One region of the Nocardiopsis sp. NPDC007018 genome, then DNA from elsewhere that is predicted to be linked to it. Evidence: riboswitches for the same ligand, from Rfam matches in the RefSeq annotation. Region 1 holds a riboswitch; each other region holds the start of a gene.
What was found. A riboswitch is a leader RNA that binds a small molecule or an ion and turns the genes downstream of it on or off. The one in region 1 is predicted to bind thiamine pyrophosphate.
Positions count from the first base shown of each region.

Region 2: another riboswitch for thiamine pyrophosphate. It lies ahead of thiC (phosphomethylpyrimidine synthase ThiC); the one in region 1 lies ahead of thiD (bifunctional hydroxymethylpyrimidine kinase/phosphomethylpyrimidine kinase).
Region 3: another riboswitch for thiamine pyrophosphate. It lies ahead of ABZ635_RS03085 (ECF transporter S component); the one in region 1 lies ahead of thiD (bifunctional hydroxymethylpyrimidine kinase/phosphomethylpyrimidine kinase).
Region 4: another riboswitch for thiamine pyrophosphate. It lies ahead of thiO (glycine oxidase ThiO); the one in region 1 lies ahead of thiD (bifunctional hydroxymethylpyrimidine kinase/phosphomethylpyrimidine kinase).

Region 1 covers NZ_JBEYHA010000006.1:31,319-36,537, reverse strand. The annotation lists gene rocD (ornithine--oxo-acid transaminase) at 1-325, opposite strand, end outside; gene ABZ635_RS04570 (acyl-CoA synthetase) at 699-2,396, shown strand; gene ABZ635_RS04565 (DUF368 domain-containing protein) at 2,750-3,673, shown strand; TPP riboswitch at 3,753-3,852, shown strand; gene thiD (bifunctional hydroxymethylpyrimidine kinase/phosphomethylpyrimidine kinase) at 3,841-4,644, shown strand; gene ABZ635_RS04555 (sodium:alanine symporter family protein) at 4,733-5,219, opposite strand, start outside.
Region 2 covers NZ_JBEYHA010000039.1:47,185-52,403, reverse strand. The annotation lists gene ABZ635_RS19795 (DUF4345 domain-containing protein) at 1-238, shown strand, start outside; gene thiC (phosphomethylpyrimidine synthase ThiC) at 235-1,902, opposite strand; TPP riboswitch at 1,892-2,007, opposite strand; gene ABZ635_RS19785 (SOS response-associated peptidase) at 2,135-2,989, opposite strand; gene ABZ635_RS19780 (MFS transporter) at 2,999-4,321, opposite strand; gene ABZ635_RS19775 (DUF3068 domain-containing protein) at 4,343-5,219, opposite strand, start outside.
Region 3 covers NZ_JBEYHA010000004.1:42,021-47,239, forward strand. The annotation lists gene ABZ635_RS03075 (transglycosylase domain-containing protein) at 1-1,460, shown strand, start outside; gene ABZ635_RS03080 (glycoside hydrolase family 19 protein) at 1,909-2,799, shown strand; TPP riboswitch at 2,927-3,034, shown strand; gene ABZ635_RS03085 (ECF transporter S component) at 3,121-3,762, shown strand; gene ABZ635_RS03090 (ABC transporter ATP-binding protein) at 3,767-5,219, shown strand, end outside.
Region 4 covers NZ_JBEYHA010000082.1:4,510-9,728, reverse strand. The annotation lists gene ABZ635_RS25940 (thiazole synthase) at 1-681, opposite strand, end outside; gene thiS (sulfur carrier protein ThiS) at 685-897, opposite strand; gene thiO (glycine oxidase ThiO) at 900-2,126, opposite strand; TPP riboswitch at 2,095-2,204, opposite strand; gene ABZ635_RS25925 (Rv2175c family DNA-binding protein) at 2,326-2,685, shown strand; gene thiE (thiamine phosphate synthase) at 2,754-3,425, shown strand; gene ABZ635_RS25915 (ABC transporter permease) at 3,538-4,305, opposite strand; gene ABZ635_RS25910 (ATP-binding cassette domain-containing protein) at 4,302-5,219, opposite strand, start outside.

The DNA of each region.
Region 1 (5,219 bases):
GCGAGCTCACCCACGGGCCGAACTGGTCGTTGTAGAAGGCCCGGCTGGTCAGCGTCACCCGGTCGAGCTGGGCGTGCGCGGCGGCCAGGAGGTCGGGGTTGTGGTGGCCGAAGTTCATGGCCGAGTACCCGGCCAGGCAGTCGAGATAGCGTTTGCCCTCCACGTCGGTCACCCAGGCACCGCGGCCCTCGGCGATCACGACGGGCAGGGGTGCGTAGTTGTGCGCCGACCTCGTCCGTGCGAGTTCGATGTGGTCCGCGCTGGAGAGTCCCTGTCCGCCGGGGTTTCCGGCGGAGTCCTGCTGTCCCAGATTCTGGGTGGTCATCTAGCCGCTCCGATCACCATTGACCGATGTCAGACAGTAGATACCCACCGCACGGCCCGGTAGAGCCCCGCGGCGGGATCTCCACGAGTTGAGCAGATGATCCGGTGAGCCCACAAGGGGTGGCGAAGATCACCAGCGGGAGCCGGGGCCCGAAACCCCCGCCCCTTCCGCACCGGCACCCCCGCTGAGCGGGCGTGGCCCGGCGGCGCCCGTCCGGAGGGTGACGGGGGACGGTTACGCAGGTGACGCGGTACACAGCCCCCACGGCGATCGGGTCCCGGCCCGACGGGTACGTTCGCTCGTAGCCAGCCACAGCCGCCGCGAGCGCCCCCGCCGAGGACGGCAGTACCGATCGTCAGGGAGGTCATCAGACGTGCCCCACGCGTCCCCGGACACCCCCTTCTCCCTCGCCGGCCTCATGTCGGCGGTGGCCGACGCCGTCCCCGACCGGATCGCCCTGGTCGCCGGGCCCCGGCGCCTGACCTACCGCGCCCTGGACGACCGGGCCACCCGGCTCGCGCGCCACCTGGTCACGGCCGGTGTGCGCCCCGGGGAGAACGTGGCGATCCTGTCGTTCAACCGCGCCGAGTGGGTGGAGTCGTTCCTGGGAGTGCTGCGCGCGGGCGCGGTCCCGGTGAACGTCAACTACCGGTACGTGGCGGGCGAGCTCCGGCACGTGCTGTCGGACTCGCACTCGGTGGCCCTGATCGCCGAGGACTCCCTGGCCGCGACGGTGGCCGCGGTGCGCTCGGACCTGCCGCGCCTGAGGCATGTGCTCCTGCTGGAGGACGGCTCCGTGCGCGACGCGACCCTGGGCGGCGCGGACTACGAGGAGGCACTCGCCGCGCACGGTCCCGTCACCGACGACGAGGCGGTGGCCCTGCCCGTGACCAGCGGTGACGACCACTACCTGTTGTACACCGGGGGCACCACCGGCTATCCCAAGGGTGTGCTGTGGCGTCAGGCGGACGTCTTCCGCGCCGCGGTGGAGCGCCGCGACCCGGGCTCCCCCCGCGCCGCCACCCCCTCCGACGTGGCCGATCGCGCGGCCCGCTGTTTCCCTCTGCGCATGCTGGTGCTCGGTCCGCTCATGCACGCCGCCGGGCAGTGGAACGCGCTGAGCATGCTGCTGTGCGGCAAGCGTGTGGTGCTCTCCACCGACCGCAGTCTCCGGGCGGACCGCGTGCTGGAACTGGCGCACCGCGAGGGGGTGCACGCCGTGCAGCTGGTGGGGGACGCCATGGCGCGTCCGCTGGCCAGGCACCTGCTCACCGAGCCCGACCTGTGTCCGGACCTGACCTCGGTGCGCTCGGGCGGCACCCCGCTCACGCCCGCCGTGCGCGGGCTGTGGCGTGCCTGGCGCGAGGACGTCGCCCTGGCCGACGCCTACGGGGGGTCGGAGACGGGCGTGTGCGGCTCGGCGACCGCACCCGAGGAGCACACGAGCGTCGCGGACTCCGCCGACCGGCGCAGCTTCACCATGGGCGGCAGCATCGCGGTGCTGGACGGCGCCCTGAGGCCGCTGCCCCCGGGGTCGGTCGAGGTCGGCCGGATCGCCCGGACCGGCCGGATTCCGCTGGGCTACTACAACGATCCGATCGCCACCGCCCGCACATTCCCCACGGACAGTGAGGGGCGGCGCTGGGCGCTGTCGGGCGACTACGGCACTCGGGCGGCGGACGGTTCCATCGTGTTGCTGGGCCGGGGCAGCGTGGTGATCAATACCGCCGGAGAGAAGGTCTATCCCGAAGAGGTGGAGGCCGTGTTGAAGGCCCATCCCTCGGTGGAGGACGTGATCGTGGTGCCCGCCCCCGACGAGCGGCTCGGGCAGAGGGTGACGGCCCTGGTCTCGCTGGCCTCGGGTTCGGCCCCCGACGAGGGCGCGTTGAGGGCGCACTGCCGCGTGCGCCTGGCGGGGTTCAAGGTGCCCCGGACCGTGCACTTCGTGGACCGGGTGCGGCGTACGGCGGTGGGGAAGCAGGACTACCGGTGGGCCGCGTCGGTGGCCGGGGAGGACCCCGCCGCGCCCGCCGTCCCGCTCGCTCCGCTGTCGGCGTCGCGCCGGAACTGAGACGGGGTTCGGGGCCGCCTGTCACGTTCTGTTTTCGGACTCCGGACCTGACGGGCGAATACCTGACCAAAACCCCGAATATCAGGGCGCTCGGACGTCTCGGCCCCGCCCGGCGCCGCTAGAATCGGCACTGCCCGGCCCGGGGCCTGTCGGCTCTCCTCCCCCATCGCACGGCCCGGGCGGCACACATCAGCGCGGGCCGGGGCGTCGAACCGGTGGAGGTCGCCCCCGCGACCCGCGCGACACAGCACCCCTTTGACACCGCCGACCGGCATCGACACCGTGTCGGCGGCCCCATCAGGACGGAGGACGGCGCCGCGTCCCGGGACTCCCCCGGGCCCGCGCCCGACAACATGGCCAAGTCAGTAGGCTCCTACATCTTCAACGCGGTGCGCGGCGGGGCCGTCGGCACCTCCGAGGCCCTTCCCGGCATCAGCGGCGGCACCGTCGCGCTGATGGTCGGCCTCTACGACAAGCTGATCGGCGGCGCGGGCCACGTGGTCAGCGGCATCAAGCGCTACGTCACCGACGTCCCCCGGGGCAAGGGCAAGGAGCGGGCCCAGGAGCAGTTCCGCCAGGTCGACTGGCCGGTGCTCGTCCCCGCCCTGATCGGCATGGCGGTCGCGCTCATCCTGGCCGCGATCTTCCTCGCCCCGCTGGTCGAGGTGTACGAGCAGTACGCCTACGCGCTCTTCTTCGGCCTGGTCCTGGCCTGCCTGTGGATTCCCTACACCGGCGCGGGCAAGAAGTGGAAGGCCTGGCACTACGCGGTCGCGCTGGTGTTCGCCGTACTCGCGTTCCTGCTCACCGGCCTGCCCGGAGCCAACCTGCCCACCCACCCCGTGGTGGTCTTCTTCGCGGCGGCCGTCGCGATCTGCGCGCTGGTCCTGCCCGGTCTGTCGGGGTCGTTCATCCTGCTGACCCTGGGCCTGTACGAGCCCACCATGGCCGCCCTGCGCGCCGCCGACCTGCCCTACATCACCGTCTTCGTGCTGGGCATGATCACCGGTCTGGCGCTGTTCGTGAAGGTGCTCCAGTTCCTGCTGGAGAACCACCACCACATCACCCTGGTGGTGCTCACCGGTCTCATGGCCGGTTCGCTGCGCGCCCTGTGGCCGTGGCAGGACGAGAACCGCGACCTGCTGCCGATGACCGACGTCCCCGTGACGATCGCCTTCGCGGTCGGCGGCTTCGTGGTGGTCGTCGGCATGATCGTCTGGGAACAGCGCAAGCTCGCCCAGCAGCGGGTGGAGACCCGTCAGAACGTCTCCGTCTAGAGCCCCCGGTCCGCCCCGGCGAACCGTCCACTACAGTCGGAACCACCACAAACCAACACCGATGCCGGGGCCGTGAGGCCCCGGCGGCGCGGGGTGCCGGAAGCGTCCTTCCGGCTGAGAGCACACCCGTCGAACCTGCCCTAGTTCGTACTAGCGAAGGAACGCCAATGAGCGCGTACAACGTCGTGTCCATCGCCGGAAGCGACCCCAGCGGGGGCGCGGGCGTCCAGGCCGACCTGAAGGCGTTCTCCGCCCACGGAGTCTTCGGGATGACCGTGGTGACGGCGTTGACCGCCCAGTCCACACGCGGGGTCACCGGAGTGCACGGTGTCCCCGCGTCGTTCGTCACCGACCAGATGGACACCCTGTTCACCGACGCGACCGTGCACGCGGTCAAGGTGGGCATGCTGTCCACGTCCGAAGTCACCGAGGCCGTCGCGGCCGCCGTGGACCGCCACCGGCTCCCGAACGTGGTCGTGGACCCGGTGATGGTGGCCAAGAGCGGCGACCGCCTCCTGGAACGGTCGGCCATCGAGGCACTGCGGAACGTCCTGCTGCCCCGTGCCGACCTGCTCACCCCCAACCTCCCCGAGGCGGCCGACCTGCTCGACGAGGCCGAGGCCACCACCCTCGAGGAGATGCGCGACCAGGCCGAGCGACTGCTCGGGCTCGGCCCCCGCCGGGTCCTGCTCAAGGGCGGGCACCTGCCGGGCGCGGAGAGCGTCGACCTGCTGGTCGACGGGGTCGGCGCGCCCGTCGAGTTGCGCGCGCCGCGGGTGGACACCCGCAACACCCACGGCACCGGCTGCACCCTGTCCTCGTCGATCGCGGCCCTGCTGCCGCAGCGGCCGGACGCGGTGACGGCCGTGGCCGACGCCAAGGCCTACCTCACCGAGGCCCTGCGCCGCGCCGACGAGATCGACGCGGGCGGCGGCCAGGGGCCGGTGCACCACTTCCACGCCTGGTGGTAGCCGCCCGGCGCCACGCAAGGGGGGACCGGCAGTCGCGGCCGGTCCCCCTCGACGTGGCCCCGGGACGCCGTCCCGGGCCGCACGCGGACTACTTGCTGACGTCGTCCATGATCACGTCGGGGTTGCGCCACTGCGGGTGGCCGAAGAACTTGCGGGTCTCCGCGACCACGACCGGCGACAACAGGATCAGACCCACGAGGTTGGGCAGCGCCATCAACCCGTTGGCGATGTCGCTGAAGAGCCAGACCGACTCGACGCTGGCCGTCGCTCCGACGTACACGACGGCGATGAAGAGCAGGCGGTACGGCAGGACCAGGGTGCGCCTGCCCTTGGCCAGGTAGACCATGCAGCGCTCACCGTAGTACGACCAACCGAGGATCGTCGTGTAGGCGAAGACCGCGACGGCGCAGGCGATGAAGACGACCCCGAAGGTGCCCAGGGCCGGGCTGAGCATGGACAGGCCCTGCTCCATCGAACCCGAGGTGAGCAGCACGCCCTTGTCGTCGGGGTCGAACCCGGCGCTCACGTTCGCGTTCCACAGGCCAGAGGTGATGATCATCAGCGCGGTCAGGGTC
Region 2 (5,219 bases), on a different contig from region 1:
CGACCCCCTCGCGGCGGACCGGAGCCTGACGCTGCGCTGGGTGTGCGGCGCGGTGGTGCTCGGCGGTCTGGCGCGGGTGCTGTCGTTGGCCGTGGCCGGGCCTCCCGCCGCACTGCTGTTGCTGCTGATGGCGGTGGAACTGGTGGTGCCCCCGCTTCTGCTGTGGCGGCACCACTCACTGCTCCGGCGGGCCCGCCGCCCGGTGCGGGGCGACGGGCCCGGGGCCGTCGCCCGCTAGTCGGCGAGCGGCAGGTAGACGCGGTTGCCGCCCTCCGCGAACTCGGCGGACTTGTCCGCCATGCCCTTCTCGATCGCCTCGACCGTGTCCAGACCGTTCTCCTCGGCGTACCTGCGCACGTCCTGGGAGATCTTCATCGAGCAGAACTTCGGTCCGCACATGGAGCAGAAGTGCGCGGTCTTGGCCGGCGCGGCGGGCAGGGTCTCGTCGTGGAAGGACTGCGCGGTCTCCGGGTCGAGCGACAGGTGGAACTGGTCCTGCCACCGGAACTCGAAGCGCGCCTTGGACAGCTCGTCGTCCCATTCCTGGGCCCGGGGGTGGCCCTTGGCGACGTCGGCGGCGTGCGCGGCGAGCTTGTAGGTGATCACGCCGGTCTTGACGTCGTCGCGGTTGGGCAGCCCCAGGTGCTCCTTGGGGGTGACGTAGCACAGCATCGCGGTCCCGTGCCAACCGATCTGGGCCGCCCCGATCGCCGAGGTGATGTGGTCGTAGCCGGGGGCGACGTCGGTGGCCAGGGGGCCGAGCGTGTAGAAGGGCGCCTCACCGCACAGCTCCTCCTCCAGGCGCACGTTCTCCCGGATCTTGTCCATCGGCACGTGGCCGGGGCCCTCGATCATCACCTGGACGTCGTGGGAGCGGGCGATGTGGGTCAGCTCGCCCAGGGTGCGCAGCTCGGCGAACTGCGCCTCGTCGTTGGCGTCGGCGATGGAGCCGGGGCGCAGGCCGTCACCGAGCGAGAACGTGACGTCGTACCGGCGGAAGATCTCGCACAGCTCCTCGAAGTGGGTGTAGAGGAAGCTCTCCCGGTGGTGGGCCAGGCACCAGGCGGCCATGATGGAGCCGCCGCGCGAGACGATGCCGGTGACGCGGCGGGCGGCCAGCGGCACGTACCTGAGCAGGACGCCCGCGTGGACGGTCATGTAGTCCACCCCCTGTTCGGCCTGCTCGATGATGGTCTCCCGGTAGATCTCCCAGGTGAGCCGGGTGGGGTCGCCGTCGACCTTCTCCAGCGCCTGGTAGATCGGCACGGTGCCGATGGGTACCGGGGAGTTGCGGACGATGCGTTCCCGGGTCTCGTGGATGCGCTTGCCGGTCGACAGGTCCATGACGGTGTCGGCGCCCCAGCGGGTGGCCCACACCATCTTCTCGACCTCCTCGGATACCGACGAGGTGACCGCGGAGTTGCCGATGTTGGCGTTGATCTTCACGAGGAAGTTCTTGCCGATGATGGTCGGTTCGGACTCGGGGTGGTTGCGGTTGACCGGGATGACGGCGCGGCCGATGGCCACCTCGTCGCGGACGAACTCGGGTTCGGCGCCCTCTCGGGCGGCCACGAACCGCATCTCGGGGGTGATGGTTCCGGCCCTGGCGTGGGCCAGTTGGGTGACCGCGCCGTTCACGGGGTCGAGCGCCCAGCTCTCGCGGGTGCGCGGCAGCCCCCGGTGGACGTCGATGTCGGCGTTGTCGTCGGTGTAGGGGCCGGAGGTGTCGTACAGATCGAAGTGGCTGCCGTTGCTGAGATCCACCCGGCGGCGGGGGACGCGGAGGGTGGTGCCCTCGGGGGTGGTGATCTCCTCGTGGACCTTGCGAGATCCCATGATGGGACCTGTGGTCACCCGGTGCTCGTCGGTGGTGGAAACGTCACGACCGTCGATAGCCGTCATGGCATGCCTCCCTACGTCGGAATTACCCGAACAGGTTCTGCGGTCGGCGACACCGTCGAGTCGCCCTCTCAGCCCGCCATGGCGCGAGCTCCCGCGTTGCGTATTCACATGTGCGCACGTCGAACGTGCCGGGACACCTCGATCACGGTGCCCCGGGCTGGGGGGAAGCACTCCCCCGTGGCCTCGCACACCATACACAGGACGTCCCCGGGCCTGTCCAGGCCTCCGGGGGTCAGAAGAGTGTCTCCAGCTGGTCGGCTCCGTCGCCCGCGGTCGGTTCCAGGAGGTCGGGGCCGTTGTTCTTGATGCTGTTGACCTCGGTGGAGACCTCGTCGACGGCGAACCGTTCCACCGGGGTCTCGTGCAGCACCCGCTCCAGTCGGTCGGGGCCGCTGGACGGGTCGAGCCAGGCGGCCCAGTCCTCGCGAGGCACCACGACGGGCATGCGCTCGTGGATGTGCGCGAGCTCGGGCGCGGCCTCGGTGGTGATGACCGCGCAGCTCCAGACCCAGGCGGCGGGGTCCCGCTCGTCGTCGACCTCGGGGTCGCGCCAGCGCTCGAAGATCCCGGCCATGGCGAGGGGTTCGTCCCCGGTGTAGTGGACGGAGAACGGCTTCTTGGCCGCCTTGGCCTTGCGCCTGCGGTGCTGCGGGTCGGTGGCGGGCGAGGTGCTGGCCTCGGCGGTGCCGTCCTTGTTGAGGAGCTGCCACTCGTAGTAGGCGTCGGCGGGGATGAGGCAGCGGCGGCGCCGGTAGGCGGTGCGGAAGGCGGGCTTGTCCGCGACGGTCTCGCTGCGGGCGTTGATCATCCGGTAGCCGACGTTGCGGTCCTTGGCCCACGAGGGGACCAGGCCCCAGCGCATCGTGTGCAGGGTGCGCGGGCCCGGCGCACCGGTGCCCTCCCCGCGCGGCGGCGGTCCGAGCACGGCGTACACGGGGCGGCCCGGCGAGATGTTGTAGTCCGGGTCGAGTTCCTCCAGCGGGGGCCAGGAACGCGGGTCGTCCTCCTGTTCCCGGGCCTCCTCGGGAAGGGCGAAGGCCAACTGGAGCTGGTGCACGTTCCGGGACTGGGCATAACGACCGCACATGGGGGAATCCTACGTGATCCGCCCCCGGTCCTCCCCGTGCGCGCCGTCGTTCCCGCGGCCCCCGTCCGGCCCGTCCGACCCGTCCGACCCACCGTCGGCACCGGTGAGGCGCAGGGCCAGCGCGCCGAGCAGCCCGGTGAGCAGGGCGACCGACCCGGCGGCGGCCAGCAGCTCCCGGGGGTGGTCGGCGGCGAACCACCCGGCCACGAGGAAACCAGCGACGAACCCGCCGTTGACGAGCGATCCCATGAGCGCGTGGGCCCGGCCGAGCAGGGGTTCGGGCGTGTGCCGGTGCACCACCGACCTGAGTAGGACGTTGAAGGCGGCGTTGCCCGCCCCGGCCGCGACCACGCACAGCGCGGCCACTCCCAGGGCGGGGAGGGCCGCCCACAGTGCCAGTGCCGCGCCCACCAGGGCCGCGGCCAGGGCCACGGCCCGCCCGGTCGGTGCCGGGCGCAGCAGCGACACGGCCAGCGCACCGGCCAGGAGTCCCGCCCCCCAGCCCGCCGTGAGCGCACCGAAGATCCCGGCCCCGTGCCCCATGACCTCCCGCACCACGAACACCATCGCCACGTTGGTGGTGGAGGTGGCCGCCACGGCCACCAGGAGGACCGGCAGCAGGACCCGGAACAACCGGGCGCGCGCCAGGTGGCGGGCTCCGTCGAGGGCGCCCGCCCACAGGGGCCCCGGAGCCCGGGCGACCGGGCGCCGCACGCCCAGGAGCAGGAACGCGGTGGCCGCCGCGAAGAAGCTCACCGCGTCCAACAGCAGGGCCGGGGCGACCCCGAAGAGGCCGACCAGCACTCCGCCGGTGAGCGGCCCGAGCACCGTGGCCGAGGCCCGTACCCCCTCGAACAGGGCGTGGGCGCGCACCGGGGCGAGCTCACCGGCCGCGCTCGGCAGGAGGGTGAGGATCGCCGGGTTGGCGAAGGCCGCCAGGGAGCTGACCGCCAGCACGCACAGGACCAGGGCCCCCGGGTGGGGGAACCACAGCGCCGGGAGGATGGCCAGACCCTGCCCCGCGCAGGACAGCACCAGTACCCGACCCGTGTCGAAGCGGTCCAGCACGACCCCGGCCAGGGGCGCGAGCAGGATCAGCGGGCCGATCTGGGCGGTGAGCAGCGCGGTGACCCACAGGGAGTTCCCCGTCTCGGCCAACCGGAGGATCGCCGCGACCAACACCACCTCGTCCCCCATCGACGAGAGCAGGATCGCGCCGAGCAGGACGGCCGCCCTCAGGCGGCGTACCGCCGGAGGGCGCGGGGCGGCGGGGGCCGGGTCCGTGGTCACGGTGTCTCCGGGGGGTGCGGAGGAACGGTTCGGTGCGATCATGACCGCCCCTCCGCCGGTTCGTCACCCGGTTTTCGCGACCGGTGGCGCGTCGGCCCCCGCCTCCGGCACCGGCCCGCCGTCCTCCTTCGCGACCGGGGACCGGGACCGCCAGGCCCCGAGCAGCCCCGCCAGGACGGCGAGCGCCCCCATGGGACCCAGCGCCATGGGCGCCCAGCGTTCCAGGCCACGCAACAGCAGCGACCGCACGCGGGCCTGCTCCGCGTACCCGGAGACCTGTCCCTCGGCCAGGGCCAGGTCGGCGTCGAGCAGCTCCACCTCGCCGGAACCGTTGGTGGGGCGCAGGGTCTCGGTCCTGCGCTCCTCCAGGTTCACCACGGTGCCGGTGACCGGCTCGACCCAGAAGGTACGCTCCACGGCGATCCACCGGGCCGCGCTGACCGTCCCCTCGGCGCCGGAGTCGAAGAGGGCGGCCGGGACGTCCCGTGCGGAGTCGGGCACCTGGGTGGCCCCCAGGCTCTGCGCGTACCGGCGCACCGTCAGCCCGGCGACCTCGTCGTCGTCCTCGAACACGACCGCGGGCGCCGCGCGCACCTCGGCGTCGTAAAAGGAGTGATCCCCCTCGGGGACGCCGGGCGGCCAGTACAGGACCAGCCCCGCCTGGCGTACCGCGCGGTCGCCGCCGACGTGCTCGCCGCAGCAGTTGACCGCGCGTCCGGTCGCGCGGTCCACGATGACCCGGCGGCTCCAGTAGTCGAGCACCCGGTCCGCGGAGGCGGTCTCCACGGTCATCTCCCAGGCCGACCAGTCGGCTCCGTGCGCCGAGGCCTCGACACGGGTGTCACGTTCGAGGTCGGCGCCCCGCACCCGGGTCCAGGTGGCGGTGTCCAGGTAGCTGGCGTCGTCGTCGACCAGACGCAGGCCCAGGCTGGCGTCGGCG
Region 3 (5,219 bases), on a different contig from region 1:
CCGCGCAGGACGCCGCGCAGGAGGCCGTCGACGCGCGGGTGCCGAGCGAGGACTCCACCAAGTTCGCCGCCCAGGCCATGGTCGAGCCGGGTTCCGGGCGCGTGCGCGGCCTCGTGCAGAACCTGCGGTACGGACTCGACGACGAGGCGGTCGGGACCACGTCACTCAACCTCGCGGTGGACCAGGCGGACGGCGGGACCTCCGGCTACCAGGCCGGGTCCACCTTCAAGACGTACACGCTGGCCGCGGCCCTGGAGAAGGGGATGGGGTACGGCACCAGCTTCTCCTCGCCGAGGAACATGTCCGTCAGCGGGATGAGCGACTGCGACGGGGACGACAAGGCCGCGTGGAGCGTGCGCAACGCGGGGGAGAGCGACGACGGCGACCACAACATGATCAGCGCGACCAAGGGGTCGGTGAACACCTACTTCGCCCAGCTCCAGAAGCGGGTGGGGCTGTGTGAGACCTCGGAGATGGCGGAGCGGGCCGGAGTGCACCGCGCGGACGGCGGCGATCTCGGGGTGTGGAACTCCTTCACCCTCGGGGACCAGGAGGTGTCGCCGTTGAACGTGGCCGCCTCCTACGCGACCTTCGCCGCGCGGGGTGTGTACTGCGAGCCCCGGCCGGTGCGTTCGGTGGCCGTCGACGGGACCGACGAGGAGCTCAAGACCGCGTCGGAGTGTGATCGCAGGGTCGAGCGGGACGCCGCCGACGGGGTCAACCACCTCCTCCAGCAAACCTTCGACGGGGGGACCGCGAACGGCCTGGACCTGGGGCGGCCGGCGGCGGGCAAGACCGGCACGACGGACGGCGCCGCCTACGCCTGGTTCGCCGGGTACACCCCGAACCTCGCCTCCGCCGTGGTCGTGGGCGACGTGCGGGGCGGTGAGCAGAACCCGCTCCAGAACGTGACGATCGGCGGGCGCCACTACGGGATCGTCTACGGCGGCACGCTGCCCGGGCCGATCTGGCAGGAGAGTATGCGGGGCGCCACCGCGCACCTGCCCGAGGACGCGTTCGCGAGGTCGCCGAAGTCCTTTGGCGACCCGAAGACCGAGCCGCCGGAGCAGCGGGGCGGCGACGACGCCGGGGACGGACCGGGCGGCGGGGGTGACGAGGACGACGACGGTGGCGGCACCGGAGGGACGGGCGGTACCGAGGGCGGCGCCGGTGAGACGGACGGAACCGGCGCGACGGGTGACATGGGGGGCACCGACGGCGCGGGTGAGACCGACGGTTCGGACGGTGTGGGTGGGACCAGCGGTACGGGTAGCACCGGGGAGACGAGTGGTACTGAAGGGGCGGGAGAGACAAGTGGTACGGGCGAGACGGGTGGAACGGGGGACACCGGCGCGACGAGCGGTACGGAAGGCTCGGGCGGTACCGACGGCACCGGGGGCACGAGCGGTACCGGTGGCGAAGGGGACATGAGCGGTACCGGAGGTGACGACGGTACGTAGGGCCTGAAACGAAGGCGCTCCGCTCCGCCCGTCGCCCAGTGTCCTCCGAGGCATCCGGGGCCTTCGCGGGGCCGCTCCCCCCTGAGCCCTCCTGGCCGCCTGACTCGGGCCGCCAGCCCCCGGACACCGCGTCACTGCGCGGAGTTCGCCTGACGGGCGCCGGTGGGGCGGCCCGCTGACGAGAGGGCGTCCGGTGGCCGCTCGCGGAGGTGCCCCCGTGCCGCCGCGGCTCCGGACGGCTGTCCCGCACGGCTGTCCCGGGGCGGGCATCCCCGCCGGGGTCCGCGCGGGAGAGCGCGGGCGGGCCGCCGTCCCTGTCCGTACCGTCACCCGGTTCTCACATTCCGTGGCGGAAGGCCTTGACAGGTCTAGACCACTCTTGCTTAGGTGACGTCACCCCCCGCGGCGCGCGGTCGGACGCCGCGCCGCACCCTAGGAGTGTGATCACGTGATCCGACGTCTCCTGAGCCAGTTGGCCGCGCTCGGCGCGCTCGCGGCTGTGCTCGTCGTCCTTCCCGCCACCGTCGCGCAGGCCGCGGCCGTCTGCGCGACCGGCTGGAGCCCGACCGCCGTCTACAACGGCGGCGGCCAGGTCTCCTACGAGGGCCGCAACTACACCGCCAAGTGGTGGACACAGAACGAGCGACCCGGAACGTCGGACGTCTGGGCCGACCAGGGGCCCTGCGGCGACGGCGGGGGCGGCGAGCAGCCCGCCCCCAGTGACTTCGTCGTCAGCGAGGCCCAGTTCAACCAGATGTTCCCGAACCGGAACCCCTTCTACACCTACGCCGGGCTCACCGACGCCCTGAGCTCCTACCCGGGCTTCACCAACACCGGCAGCGTCGAGGTGCAGCGGCGCGAGGCCGCAGCCTTCCTGGCCAACGTCAGCCACGAGACCGGCGGGCTGGTGTACATCAAGGAGATCAACGAGGACAACTACCCGCACTACTGTGACTGGAACCAGCCCTTCGGCTGCCCGGCCGGACAGGACGCCTACTACGGCAAGGGTCCGATCCAGCTGAGTTGGAACTACAACTACAAGGCCGCCGGTGACGCCCTCGGCATCGACCTGCTGAACAACCCGTACCTGGTGGAGCAGGACGCGGCCATCGCGTGGCGGACCGGCCTCTGGTTCTGGAACACCCAGTCCGGCGCCGGGACGATGTCGGGGCACACCGCCATCGTCGACGGTCACGGCTTCGGTGAGTCGATCCGCTCCATCAACGGCTCCATCGAGTGCAACGGCGGCAACCCCGAACAGGTCCAGAGCCGCATCAACACGTTCACGCACTTCACCCAGATCCTCGGGACCACCACGGGGTCGAACCTGAGCTGCTGACCTCGGGGCGCCCCCGGCGCCCGAGGAGGCCCTCGTCGGGGGCGCGGTCGGCGGTCACCGTCGCACGCGCCCCCGCTGGTGTGCCGGGAAGGACTTCATTGTTCGTCCTGTTTGCCCCATAATGGAGGCAATCCGACAGGGGAGCGCGTGAGCGCTGAGAGTGCGGCACCAGGCCGCAGACCCTTACACACCTGATCTGGGTCATGCCAGCGAAGGAAGTCGTAGGAAACCGTCACCGCGTGTGCGCCTTCCGCGCGCGCCCGGTCGGCGCTCTTGGCCACACGGCCCCTCGTCACACCGACGAAGGGACGTCAACCACCTATGAGTACAGCAAGCGACCGCGAGACCGGGCCCGGAACCGCCGACGAGCCGGGCGGCTTCGTCCAGGGGGTCCTGGCCGGGCTCAGGAGCTGGCGCACCGTCGACATCGTCGTGGCCTCCGTCATCGGCGTGGCGGTCGGCGTCGTCTTCTGGCTGTGGAACATCGTCTGGTCGGTCACCACGCCGCTGTTCGTCGCCTTCCCGCCCGGGCAGGCCGTCGTCTACGGCATGTGGATGATCTCCGGCGTGCTCGGCGGCCTCATCATCAGGAAGCCCGGCGCGGCCCTGCTCACCTCGATCGCCGCGGCCTCGGTCTCGGCGGTGCTGGGCACCCAGTGGGGGGTCATGGTGATCCTCGACGGAACCCTCCAGGGGCTGCTGCCCGAACTGGTCTTCCTCGCCTTCGCCTACCGGCGCTGGAACACGGGTGTGGCCGTGCTGGCCGCCGCGGTCGCCGGGATCTCCCCGGCCGTGCGCGACAACATCGCCTACAACGTGACCTGGCCGATCGAGTACCAGATCACCTACGGCGTGATCGTCGTGCTGAGTTCGGCCGTCATCGCGGGGGTGGGCGCGCGCCTGCTCACCACCGCGCTGGCCAGGGCGGGCGCGCTCGCCCCCTTCCCCTCGGCCCGGGGCTGACCCCGTGACCCGACCCGACACGCGCGGGGCCCGCGTCGAACTGTCCGGCTGGGGCTGGAGGCACTCCGGCCGCGGCACCCACGCCCTGCGCGGGGTGGACCTGATCATCGAACCGGGGGAGCGGGTCCTGCTGCTCGGCGCCTCCGGCGCGGGCAAGTCCACCCTGCTGCACTCCCTGGCCGGACTCACCGGCGAGGACGGTGCCATCAGCGGGGAGCGGGAGGGCTCGCTACTGGTGGACGGCGTTCCGGCCGACCGTGGTCGCGGCGGCACCGGGCTGGTCAGCCAGGACCCCGAGACCCAGCTGGTGATGGCCCGGGCCGGGGACGACGTCGCCTTCGGCCTGGAGAACCTCGGGGTGGAACGGGACCTCATCTGGCCGAGGGTCGAGCGCGCCCTGGGGGAGGTCGGTTTCCCCTACGGACTCCGCCACTCCACCGGCGCCCTGTCCGGAGGCGAGAAACAGCGTCTCGTGATCGCGGGCGCGCTGGCCATGCGGCCGCGCCTGCTGCTGCTGGACGAACCCACCGCCAACCTCGACCCGGCCGGGGCCGCGCTCGTCCGCGACCTGCTGTCGCGCCTGCTCGCCGAGACCGAGGCCACCCTCGTCCTGGTCGAACACCGGGTGGCCGACGTCGTCGACCTGGTGGACCGGGTCGTGGTGGTCGAACCCGGCGGCGGCGTGATCGCCGACGGCGCCCCGCACCTCGTGTTCGCCGAACACGGCCGGTCGTTGGCCGACCAGGGGGTGTGGATTCCGGGGAACGAGCCCGTGCCCGAGCTCACCCCCGGCCCCGGGGGAGCACCCCTGCTGGAGACCGTCGACGTCGCCGCGCGCACGCCCTTCCAGGTGGGAGTGCGCGCGGCCCCCCGGCGCACGGTACTCGACCACGTGAACGTCGCCCTGGCCGCCGGGACCGCCACCGCTCTGACCGGACCCAACGGCGCGGGCAAGTCCACGCTCCTCACCATGCTGGCCGGGCTCTCGCGCCCGCACCGGGGACAGGTCCTGCCGCGCGGCCCGCTGGCCGCCGCCGACCGCCGTCCGCTCGTACGCTGGCCCGCCCGGCGCCTGGCCCGCCACGTGGGCACGGTGTTCCAGCACGCCGAGGACCAGTTCGTCACGGCCACGGTCCGCGACGAACTCCGGTTCGCGCCCCTGCGCGCGGGGATGGGCGAGGCGGAGACGGACGCCTGGGTGGGCGAGCTGATGGAACGGCTGCGTCTGACCCGTCTGGCCGAGGTGCACCCGTACACGCTCTCGGGGGGAGAGAAGCGCCGGTTGTCGGTGGCGACCGCCCTGAGTTCCGGCCCCTCGCACGCCCCGGACGTGCTGGTGCTGGACGAACCCACCTTCGGGCAGGACACCCGCACCTGGACGGAACTGGTGGAGCTGCTCGGCGTCCTGCGCGCCGAGGGGCGGGCCGTGGCCATGGCCACCCACGACACGCTCCTCC
Region 4 (5,219 bases), on a different contig from region 1:
CTGGGCGCGGGTCACGGCCGTGGCCAACAACACCGCGTCGCACCCCAGCTCCATGGCCAGGGCGGCGTCGCTGGCGGTGCCGATACCCGCGTCGACGATCACCGGGACGCTCGACCGCTCGACGATCAGCTCCAGGTTGTGCGGGTTGCGGATGCCCAGCCCCGAACCGATCGGCGCGGCCAGCGGCATCACGGCGGCGCAGCCCAGCTGTTCCAGGCGGCGGGCCAGCACGGGGTCGTCGTTGGTGTACGGCAGAACCGTGAAACCGTCGTCGACCAGCGCTTCGGCGGCGTCGAGCAGCTCCACCGGGTCGGGCAGCAGGGTGTGCTCGTCGGCGACCACCTCCAGCTTCACCCAGTCGGTTCCCAGGGCCTCGCGGCCCAGCCTGGCGGTGCGCACGGCGTCCACGGCGGTGAAGCATCCGGCGGTGTTGGGCAGCGGGCGGATGCCGTTGCGGTCCAGGACGTCCCACACCGACCCCTGGGTGCCCGGGGTGATCCGGCGCATGGCCACGGTGGTCAGCTCGGTCCCCGACGCCAGGAGCGCCTCTTCCAGGACCTCCAGTGAGGGCGCTCCCCCCGTGCCGGTGATGAGGCGGGAACCGAAGGGGACCCCCGCGATGACCAGCGGGTCCCCGGACGTGTGGTCCCCGGCTGTCGGCGCCTCGGTGGTCTGCGTCATGGTTCAGCCTCCCTGTACCGCGGTGAGCACGTCCACGCGGTCGCCGGGCGACAGCGCGGTGCCGGTCCAGGCGGTGCGGCGCACCACCTCGTCGTTGACGGCGACGGCGATCCCCCCGGGGACGGCGCCCTCCCCGGCTCCGGTGAGGGCGCGCACGACCCCGTCCACGGTGCTCGCCGCGCTGTCCTGCGCCTGTCCGTTGATGATCAGTTCCACTGCTACTCCCACGTTCTTCTGGCGGCTGAGAACCGGCGCGCGTACGAGGGGAGCGCGCCGGTGGTGAGGGCCTCGGCCATGACCTCGCCGGTCACCGGGGCCAGCAGGACCCCGTGCCGGAAGTGTCCGGCGGCCAGGTGGAGTCCCGGGACCCGGGTGGGGCCCAGGAGGGGTTCGTTGTCGGGGGAGCCGGGCCGCAGACCCACACAGGTCTCCACGACCTCCAGCTCGCTCACCCCGGGGACGAGTTCGCGGGCGTCCCGCAGGACCTGCCAGAGCCCGCCCACGGTCAGCGAGGTGTCGTGGCCCAGCTCCTCCTGGGTGGCCCCCACGACGACCTCGCCGTCGGCACGGGGCACCAGGTAGACGGGGAACCCGCGGACCAGACCGCGAACGGTGCGGGTGACCAGCGGGGGCTCCCCGGCGGGCACCCGGGCGCGCAGCAGCTGCCCCTTGACCGGGCGCAGCGGCGGTACCACCACCGGTTCGGGCACCCGCACACGGTCGCCCCAGCACCCGGCGGCGAGCACCACCTGGTCGGCGGGGAGTTCGGCGCCGTCGGCCAGCCGCACGCCCAGACGGGCGCCACCGGGGCCGGGGGAGGAGACCTCCTCCACACGCCCGGGGAGCTCGCGCACGCCCGCGCCCTCTCCGGCCCGGGCCAGGGCGAGCAGCAGGGAACGCGGGTTCACCGAGTGGTCCTCGGGAGCCAGTACCCCGCCGCGCACCCCGGGCGCGAGCGTGGGTTCGAGGCGTCGGCACTCGCGGCTGGTCAACCGCTCTGTGGGGATGCCCAGGCGTCGCTGGAGGGCGTGCAGGTCGGTCAGGACCGCCAGGTCGTCGCGGTCGAAGGCGACCAGCAGGGTGCCGGTGCGGCGGTGGCCGACGTCCACCCCGCTGGCCTCCTGGAGTTCGGCGACGAAGTCGTCGTACAGGCGCGCCGAGCGCACCCCGAACTCCATCAGCTCCTCCTCGCCGAAGACCGCCTCGGTGGCGGGGGTGAGCATCCCCGCGGCGACGGCGGAGGCGGCCCGGGCGGAGGAGGGCGCGGTCACGGGGTCGGGTTCGACCAGGGTGACGGTCAGGCCGCGCTGGGCCGCGCGCCAGGCGGTGACCCGGCCGACGACGCCGCCGCCGACCACGACCACGCCACTGGTGGGATGAATCGTCTTCTGTGGGGGAACCTCGTCGTTGCGCACGGCGCCGTGTTCCACTCCCTTCGCCGGCATGACCCGGATCAGGTTCGTGCGGTCGGAGGCGGCGAGCCCCCCTCTCAGCCGGGTCCACCCGGCTCCCGCGGGACGTGTCTGTTCGGCCCCATCCTAGATCAGCCCGTCCGGGCCCGCCGTGGCGGGGATCTCCCAGGCAGGAAGCCCGCACGGGGCGCGACGGTCACCGGCGCCCGGTCGGGTGTGGCAGATTGGTGAGGTGACACAAAGCGATCGTGAACTCGACGAACTCGTCGGCGAATGGCTGACCCTGCGTGAGGCGGCCGCGCCGCTGGGCGTGAGCCCCAACCGCATCAAGACCCTCATCCGCGAGAACCGCCTGATGGGCGTGGTGCGCGGCGGTGAGCTCTCCATCCCCGCCGCCTTCCTGGACGGCGAGGACCTGGTCAAGGGCCTCCCGGGCACCATCGTGCTGCTCACCGACGCCGGTTTCTCCACCGAGGAGGCCCTGCGCTGGCTGTTCACCCCGGACGACACCCTGCCGGGCACGCCGATCCAGGCGATGCGCGAGAACCGGGGCACGGAGGTCCGCCGCCGGGCCCAGGGCCTGGCCTTCTGACACCCCGCACGGCCCGGAGGCACGCACCGCACGGTGGCGGCCCCGGGCCGTTGGCTAGGGTGGGGGCCGTGAGGACGAGCCACGGAACCAGCCTGCGCGAGCGCCTGGACGCATCCCTTCTGTACCTGTGCACCGACGCCCGGACCGGGAGCGGTGATCTCGCGGAGTTCGCGGACGCCGCCCTGGCCGGGGGCGTGGACATCATCCAGCTCCGGCACAAGGGGCTGGAGGCCCGCGACGAACTGGCCGCACTGGAGGTCCTTCGGGAGGCGTGCGAGCGCCACGGCGCCCTGCTCGCCGTCAACGACCGCGCCGACATCGCCCGGGCGGTGCGCGCCGACGTGCTGCACCTGGGCCAGCGCGACCTCCCGGTGCCCCTGGCGCGCGACGTGATCGGCGCCGACCCGGTGATCGGGCGCTCCAACAACGACCCCGTGGCCGCCGCGCGCTCGGCGCGGGAGCCGGGGAGCGACTACTTCTGCGTGGGCCCGACCTGGGCGACTCCGACCAAGCCGGGGCGTCCGGCGGCCGGTCTGGAACTGGTCGAACGCGCCGCGGCCCTGGGTTCGGACCGTCCCTGGTTCGCGATCGGCGGCATCGACCTGGACAACGTGGACCGGGTGCTCGACGCCGGAGCCGCCCGGGTGGTCGTGGTCCGCGCCATCACCGAGGCCGAGGACCCCCGCGCCGCGGCGAGCGCGCTGCGGGCCCGCCTGACCGCGCGGCGCGACACCGCCTGACGGGTGTGCGGACGACGGCCCCGGGAACCAGCGGTTCCCGGGGCCGTCCCGTGCGCCGTCCCGTGCCCCTCGCGGGGCCCGTCCACCGGGAGGCGACGGGGCCGGTGCGCGGTCAGCGCCGCCCGGCCCGCTGGAACAGCCAGCGGGTCAGGACCAGGGCGGCCAGGGTCAGGCCGCCCAACCAGAGGGTGAGGGGCACCGCCTGGTCGCCGACCGGGACCCCCGAGGTGAGCTCGCGCAGGGTCTCGATGGCCAGGCTGACCGGCTGGTGCTCGGCGAACCCCCGGAGGAAGGTCGGCAGCCCCTCCACGGGGACGAAGGCCGAGGACAGGTAGGGCACGAAGAGCGCGACGAACGCGAACATCCCGGCGGTGTCCGCCGAGCGCGCGGCCAGTCCCCACGCGGCGGCGGCCAGCGTGAGCAGCACGACGTAGGCGGTCACGAGCGCCGCCGCCCACGCCCACCCGGCGGCCGAAGCCTCGGGGCGGAAGCCGAGCGCGAGGGCAGCGCCCAGCACCAGCAGGGTCGACACCAGGTTGCGCAGCACTCCGGCGACGACGTGTCCGGTCACCACCGCCGAGGCGCGCACCGGCATCGTCCGCAGCCGCCGGACCACGCCCGTGGCCAGGTCCGAGTGGACCGCGGTGGCGGTCATCGACGCCCCGAATCCCGCACAGAGCAGCATCACGCCCGGGGCCACGTAGTCCACATAGGACGCCCCCTCGGTCAGCCCCTCCACGGCCGCGCCGAAGACGGTGACGAAGAGCAGCATGACGGCGACCGGGGCGACCACGGCGGTGACCATGCTGTCGACGTCGCGCAGGGAGTGGGTGAGTCCGCGCCGGGTGAGGACGGCCTCGGTGCGCAGGAGGGTGATCATGCCGTTCGTCCCTTCGCGGTGTCGGTGGCGGTCGGCGCGGTCAGGGCCAGGAACACGTCGTCCAGGGTCGGGGCGTGCGTGGTGACCCGGGCGACCGGGCGGCCCGCGCTGTGGCGTTCGTTCAGGAGCGAGCGCAGGTGTTCGGCGGTGCCGTCGCCGGGCAGCCACTCGGTGCCGCCGTCCTCCAGGGTGAGCTCGACGCGTTCCCGGCCGACCCGCCTCTTCAGGTCGTCGGCGGTGCCCTCGGCGGCGATCACGCCCCCGTGCAGAACGGCGATCCGGTCGGCGAGCACGTCGGCCTCCTCCAGGTACTGGGTCGTGAGCAGGACGGTGGTGCCCCGCTCCGCGAGACCGGTGACGGTCTCCCACAGCGTCTGGCGGCTGCGGGTGTCCATGCCGGTGGTGGGTTCGTCCAGGAAGACGACCGGTGGGGAGCCGACCAGGCTCGCGGCGAGGTCCAGGCGCCTGCGCATCCCCCCGGAGTAGGTTCCGGCGCGGCGGTCGGCGGCCGCGGTGAGGTCGAAGTCGGCGAGCAGGTCGCGGGCGCGTTCCTCGGCGGCGCGGCGGTCGGAGCCGAGGAGCCGGGCGACCATCACGAGGTTCTCGCGGCCGGTGAGCACCTCGTCGACCGAGGCGTACTGTCCGGTGGCGCTGATGGCGCGGCGGACCCGCCGGGCGGCGCGGACCACGTCGTGTCCCATGACCCGGGCGGTGCCTCCGTCGGGCCGGACGAGTGTGGTCAGGATGTCGATCAGGGTGGTCTTCCCCGCGCCGTTGGGGCCGAGCAGGGCGAGGACGCCGCCCGCGGGGACGGTGAGGTCGAGGCCGTCCAGGACCGTGTGGTCCCCGTAGCGCTTGCGTAACCCGGAGACGGTGATCGCGGGGTCGGCGCCCTGTTGGCGGAAGGGGGGTGG